One region of the Bradyrhizobium sp. SZCCHNGR1005 genome, then DNA from elsewhere that is predicted to be linked to it. Evidence: predicted binding sites of a transcription regulator. Region 1 holds the regulator's gene; each other region holds the start of a gene.

Evidence for each region. The regulator LexA, encoded in region 1, represses DNA repair genes until DNA is damaged. The targets are predictions, from matches to a motif close to TGTTCNNNNTGTGTTCNG.
Region 2: a site for LexA is predicted at 1,096-1,113, ahead of QXZ85_RS18915 (single-stranded DNA-binding protein). Genes of this name have one in related genera too.
Region 3: a site for LexA is predicted at 1,093-1,110, ahead of QXZ85_RS08900 (YifB family Mg chelatase-like AAA ATPase). Genes of this name have one in related genera too.

What each region holds. Positions count from the first base shown of each region.
Region 1 covers NZ_JAUEZC010000009.1:190,313-192,579, forward strand. The annotation lists gene glp (gephyrin-like molybdotransferase Glp) at 1-455, shown strand, start outside; gene lexA (transcriptional repressor LexA) at 735-1,433, shown strand; gene QXZ85_RS29400 (hypothetical protein) at 1,694-2,134, shown strand; gene QXZ85_RS29405 (hypothetical protein) at 2,220-2,267, shown strand, end outside.
Region 2 covers NZ_JAUEZC010000004.1:248,348-250,614, forward strand. The annotation lists gene QXZ85_RS18910 (outer membrane protein) at 19-798, opposite strand; gene QXZ85_RS18915 (single-stranded DNA-binding protein) at 1,270-1,761, shown strand; gene gyrA (DNA gyrase subunit A) at 1,951-2,267, shown strand, end outside.
Region 3 covers NZ_JAUEZC010000002.1:611,464-613,730, reverse strand. The annotation lists gene QXZ85_RS08905 (putative bifunctional diguanylate cyclase/phosphodiesterase) at 1-931, opposite strand, end outside; gene QXZ85_RS08900 (YifB family Mg chelatase-like AAA ATPase) at 1,159-2,267, shown strand, end outside.

The DNA.
Region 1 (2,267 bases):
GCGATCATGATCTGGTCAAGCAGGCGCTGGACGCCGAGGGCGTGGACATGGCGTTCTGGAAGATCGCGATGCGCCCGGGCAAACCGATGATGCATGGACGGTTGGGCCAGATGCGCGTGATCGGCCTGCCCGGCAATCCCGTCTCCTCCTATGTCTGCAGCCTGTTGTTTCTGGTGCCGCTGATTCGGAAGCTCGTGGGCTTGGCTCAAATCCACCCTGCCCGCGAGACTGCGCTGCTCGGCCGCGACCTCGCCGCCAACGACGTCCGCGAGGACTATCTGCGCGCGCGGCTCGAGGTGCGCGCCGACGGCGCGCTGGTCGCAACGCCGGTGACGCATCAGGATTCCTCGCTGCTCGGCAACCTCGCGCTATCGCAGGCCCTGGTGATCCGCCCGGCTTTTGCGCCCGCGGCAAGTGCCGGCTCCGTCTGCGAGATTCTGAGGCTGCCAGACTAAACAGGGTGCAGCTGCCAAATATACCGCCAGGGATCTCGCAGCTATTTTGCGGGCATCGAGCAGGCATCTTGCGCACCACCTTCATTGCAAATTAATGATTGCAGAACACATATCGAACAGATAGTGTCCGTTCATGATTTGTTTCGAAGATGTTGCGGGCGCCGCGAACTGAGGACGTTTCGAACGAGAACGCTTCAAACGAGAACGTCTTGAACGAGAGCGTCTTGAACAAGAACGTCTCGGGCGAGAACGACACATCAACCTGGGGATCTGGTCGAGATGCTGACGCGCAAACAGTACGAACTTCTGCGGTTCATCAACGAACGTCTGAGGGAAGCTGGCGTGCCGCCCTCCTTCGATGAGATGAAGGACGCACTCGATCTGCGCTCGAAGTCGGGCATCCATCGTCTGATCACCGCGCTGGAAGAGCGCGGCTTCATCCGCCGCCTGCCCAATCGCGCGCGCGCCATCGAGGTGATCAAGCTGCCCGAACTGTCCCAGGCGGCGAACAACCGGCGTGGCTTCACGCCGTCTGTCATCGAAGGTAATCTCGGCAAGGTGCGCACCAGCACGCCGGCGATCGACGAGGGCGATCGTCCCGTCGCCGTCCCGGTGATGGGCCGCATCGCTGCGGGCACGCCGATCGAGGCGCTGCAGACGCGCAGCCACACCATCAGCGTCCCGGCCGACATGCTCGGCTCCGGCGAGCATTATGCGCTGGAAGTCCGCGGCGACTCGATGGTCGATGCCGGCATCCTCGATGGCGACATGGCGCTGATCCAGCGCAACGACTCCGCCGACACCGGCGACATCGTCGTCGCGCTGATCGACGATGAGGAAGCCACCTTGAAACGTTTCCGCCGGCGCGGCGCCTCGATCGCACTGGAGCCGGCCAACACCGCTTATGAAGTCCGCATCCTGCCGCCCAACCGCGTCAAGATCCAGGGCAAGCTGATCGGGCTGTACCGCAAGTACTGATCGTCACGCGCGCGAACTGGATCGCGCGCAATTTGATCTGACGCGTTGGAGGTCTCTTCCGACGGCGCTGATGATGATTGCACTTCGATCGCGATGCAACACGCTCAAACGCTTGTGATCGCGAAGCGCCGTACGGGGTGCAGATCAGCGCAGAATTGCCGTCAAGCACGCGCTAACATCGTTCCTGATGTCCACTCTGATAGAGGCCTGCGCCTGTCCGGGGGGAGCGTGGGTTGCTATCTCGAACGAGGAGCGATCCGATGTGTGACTATAGCCTGCATGCTGTTGCGTCCCGCCCGGCGAAAGTCGGGGAAACGCTGATCTCGACGACGTTCCGCGGAACCTCGACCCGCGGCTTCGCCTCCGAGAGCGAGCCGAATGTCGCCGTGTGTATGCTGCCCGGGACGGAATTGGCGTTTGCCGACGACGTTCGCTACGACAGCCGCTGGATCTGGACCCGCACGATCCGCGACCGCGTGGCCAAGTTCAACACGATCGAGAAGCATGTGCCCGATCGCCACCATGATGCGATCGAGTTCGCAGATGGTCGGCATGTGCTGGTGACCCAGCTCTGCGAGGGACAACGCGTCACCGTGCTGCAATTGCCCGCGACCAAGCAGCCGGCCGAGCGCAGGCCGCTGGGCACCGAGGCTTCGAGCAGCAGCGAAACGACGCCGGTGCGGCGGATCTCGATCACCTGAACTGAGAAGCGCAACGGATGCGAAGACAAATGGGAACATTCGGCCCTCGGCGGAAGTTATGGTTCGCCGGGGGGGAGAATGGCCCGTGGTCAACAAGATCAATTGGCAAAAGGCCGGGCGCATCACTGAGCCC
Region 2 (2,267 bases), on a different contig from region 1:
AGAAGAGGATTTGCGCGTTTAGTAGCGGGCAATGATCGGGCCGCCGAAGCGATAGTTCAGCCGAACCAGGCCGATATCGGCATCCTGTTTGATGCGATCGCTGGCAGAAAACGCGCCAGCCGGCGTGACCGAGTCGACGGTATGCCGGCCAAGGAAGAGGTGGTCATATTCGACGCCCACCGACCAATTCGGAGCAAAGCCGTATTCAAGGCCGACGCCGATGGTTCCACCCCAGCGGGTGTTGTCAGCGGAGTCGACGAGGGTGCCCACAACGTTGAAGGTCCTGAACCTGTCTCCGACAACCGCGACGCCGCCCTTCCCATAGACCAGAACATTGTTCCAGGCGTAGCCGACCTGGCCGGTGATCAGGCCGAATGCGTTGATCTTGGACTGATCGGTGAGGCCTGCGGCAACAAGCGCGGTGCCGCCCAGCAGATTGACGTTGCTGCCACGGAAGTTGGCCCAGTTGCCCTGGCCTTCGACGCCGAACACCCAGCTCGCCATCTGCCAGCGATAGCCGATCTGGCCGCCGGCCGTCGCACCGGTCGCGTCGTGGCAACCCTCGTCCAACGGTGTCGCCAGCGTACCGAAGCCTGCGGTGGAAACCAGATCCCAGCACTTATGGCTCGAACCGCCGCCGGCGTTGATGCCGATGTAGAAGCCGCTCCAGTCATAAAGCACCGGCGCAACCGGAGGTGGGGCTTTGGTGTATGGACGTGCAGCGAGGTCGGCGGCACTTGCAGGCGTGACCAGTCCCAGGGCGATCAAGCTCACGGCACCAAGTAAAATCTTTCTCATCAGAAGTTCTCCCGCATTGCGCGCTTTCATTTGGGTCCCCCGGAAAGCGCCAACTAACAAATCTGTCCGACCGCCGAGGCGGCTTGTCATTGCTTGTGTAGGATACGCGATTCAACTCAAAATGCTGTCGCTAAAAAGCCACACCCTGGTCGCGAAATGGGAGTTCTGATGGCATCATAAGTTAATGAAAGTGCTTAAGTATCTGGGATGCCATGGAACTTCATTCCGGTTCCCGGCGGGAATTTGGTCAAATTTCGCCTCAAACGGGAACTCTACGCATGGTTGTGGGAATAGGATTCGAACAAAGCTGGAACGTGGCGCGACGGCTTGCTATATGTGGATAATCAAGGAGAAGGCGGGTCGCCGGCGCGACAAGCGTATAGGGTCCGCCGACTGAGGAAGGACCCCAGCCGCCGCATGCCGATCGGCCGGTGGGCACCGGTCCAGGAATTCGAGCCGCGGGAGAGTGTGATGGCGGGAAGTGTGAATAAAGTGATTCTGGTGGGCAATCTCGGCAAGGATCCCGAGATTCGGCGCACCCAGGACGGGCGGCCGATTGCCAATCTCAGCATCGCGACCTCGGAGACATGGCGCGACAAGGCGACAGGTGAGCGCAAGGAAAAGACCGAGTGGCACCGCGTCGTCATCTTCAACGAGGGGCTTTGCAAAGTTGCCGAGCAGTATCTGAAGAAGGGCGCGAAGGTTTACATCGAGGGCGCGCTGCAGACCCGCAAATGGACCGATCAGAGCGGCGTCGAGAAGTACTCCACCGAGGTGGTGCTGCAGGGGTTCAACTCGACGCTGACGATGCTGGATGGCCGGGGCGGCGGTGGCGGCGGCAGCTTTGCCGACGAGCCAGGCGGCGATTTCGGCATCGGTGGGCCGTCATCCGCACCAGCGCCGCGCCGGCCGGTTCCGGCCGGTGGCCGCAACAGCGACATGGACGACGACATTCCGTTCTGATCGCCGGCGGGGCGCGTTGAGAAACGCGGGTCTGGCGCCGCATTTTCCTCGACCGACGAGCGCCTTAAGTCACTGGAAAAACGAACAGAAAAAGCCGCCCCTTCCGTGCGGGGAGGGGTGGTTTGCGGGGCTGCGATGCGCTATATGATTCGCATCGATTTCCGCGTGCAAAACTGACCGGATCCCCAATTGTCCGACACTGAAGATGAGAAGCCCGGCGAGCCGGGCGGACCTTCCGACATTCGCCCCGTCTCCATCCTCGACGAGATGAAACGCTCCTACCTCGATTACGCGATGAGCGTGATCGTGGCGCGTGCGCTGCCTGACGCGCGTGACGGGTTGAAGCCGGTGCACCGCCGCATCCTGTACTCGATGTACGAGCAGGGGCACACGCCGGACAAGAAATACGTGAAGTCCGCCCGCGTGGTCGGCGACGTCATCGGTAAATATCACCCGCATGGCGACCAGTCGATTTACGACGCCATGGTCCGCATGGCGCAGGACTT
Region 3 (2,267 bases), on a different contig from region 1:
GGCCCTGGAACACCACGATAAACTCATCGCCGCCCAGCCGTACCGGCAGGTCATCTGCCTCGCAGCTGGACCGGAGCACGTCGGCTACCGCCGCGAGGACGCGATCCCCGGCTTCATGGCCGCGCGTGTCGTTGATCGTCTTGAAGTTGTCGATGTCGAACAGCAGGAACGCGACGCCCCGCCCAGCGGAGCACGCCGCGTCGGCGACGTCGCGGAAGTGACTCCGGTTGGCAAGCCCGGTCAGCGCATCGGTGCGCACGAGGCGTTCCAGCGCGCGGTTGGAATGCAGCACCTCGCTGTTGGCTTCCGCAAGCGAGGAGGCAAGGTCCGTGGCTTCGAATGCGGTGACTTGGCTGGCGATGAAGCCGCGCTCTCCGACGCGGGCAGCCCGGAACAGCATCAAGGTCAGGAAGAGGACGTCGAGCGCGATGATGTAGCTGACGCCGCTCCCGGACATCAGCATCCTCGACAGCGTGGCCCCCATGAGCGGCGCGCCAAACGCAATCGCCGGCGGCGAATAGGCGAGACTCTGGATGATTGCGCCGGTCGTCGTCCCGGCCATGATGAAGACAACGCAGTATATCGTCTGCGTGGCGAGGAAAGCCCCGAAGCAGAGCGGCACGACCGACCATAGCAGCCCGCTCAGGAACGCCGCGACGGTCAGGGACCGCAGCACCCGCTGCGGATCGGTTTCCAGCATTCCCGAGGATTTCATCCTCAGAATCCACCAGGCCCGGACCAGTGCAAAGGCGACCGCGGCGGCGAGCCAGGAGGAGATGATCGTCCCTCCATGCTCGAGATAGATCAGCAGCGCGAGCGAGACCGCGATCGCAACGTTCGAGAGCAAAGTCAGGGCGATATTTTGCAGCAGGCTCGTCGCCTGCGCTCTCGCAAGTGCCGCCGGCCTCAGCTCGCTATCCTTGATCTGCATGCTTGGCACTGGCGGCCTTCAATGGTCGAATTGACGGAACGACGTGGTGATTGTGGCCCGGAGGATCCGCTCGCGCGGAACGAGCATCCAGAGTGGGGCCTAAGGCGACGTTAATTCGCTCCGGCGGATGTCCTTGATTGCCGCGCAGCGGCGCCTCCTCGTGTTCATGTATTGTTCTTGCGGCTACTGGCGTCTTCAGTTACCTTCCACCCGTTGGGGAGGGCGGCATGGTCCAGCGCGTCACTACCGTTGCCTTTGAAGGGATCGAAGCCCGCGCAGTGGACGTGCAGGTCCAGGTTGCGCCGGGGTTGCCGGCCTTTGCCATCGTCGGCCTGCCGGACAAGGCGGTCTCGGAAGCGCGCGAGCGGGTGCGCTCGGCGCTGATCGCGTCGGGTCTTGCGCTGCCGGCCCGGCGGATCACCGTGAACCTGGCGCCAGCCGACCTGCCCAAGGAAGGTAGCCATTACGACCTGCCGATCGCGCTCGGCCTGATGGCCGCGATCGGCGCCATCCCGCCGGATGCGCTGAGCGGCTTCACCGTGCTGGGCGAACTCGGCCTCGACGGCTCGATTGCGCCTGTCGCCGGCGTGCTGCCGGCCGCGATCGGTGCCAATGCCCGCGAGGAAGGCCTGATCTGTCCGGCTGCGTGCGGGGCCGAAGCGGCCTGGGCCAGCCCCGATATCCAGATCATTGCGGCAAGCTCGCTGATCCAGATCGCCAACCATTTCAAGGGCACGCAGGTGCTGTCGCGGCCGCAGCCGAAGATCCACGAGGCGCCGTCGAGCGCGCTCGACCTGCGCGACATCAAAGGCCAGGAGAGCGCCAAGCGGGCGCTCGAGATCGCCGCGGCAGGCGGCCATCATCTGCTGATGATCGGTGCGCCCGGCGCCGGCAAGTCGATGCTGGCGGCGCGGTTGCCATCGATCCTGCCGCCGCTGTCACCGGCCGAGCTCCTTGAAGTCTCGATGATCGCCTCGGTGGCCGGCGAGATCGAGGGCGGCGCGCTGACCTCGCGACGGCCGTTCCGCAGCCCGCATCATTCGGCCAGCATGGCGGCACTGACCGGCGGCGGCCTGCGCGCCAAGCCCGGCGAGATTTCTCTCGCCCATCAGGGCGTGCTGTTCCTGGACGAGCTGCCGGAGTTCGATCCGCGCGTGCTCGACTCGCTGCGTCAGCCGCTGGAGAATGGCGAGGTCTCGATCTCGCGCGCCAACCATCGCGTGACCTATCCTGCCCGCTTCATGCTGGTCGCAGCGATGAATCCCTGCCGCTGCGGCAACGCCTTCGAGCCCGGCTATGCCTGCAAGCGCAACCGGATCGAGCGTTGCACCGCGGA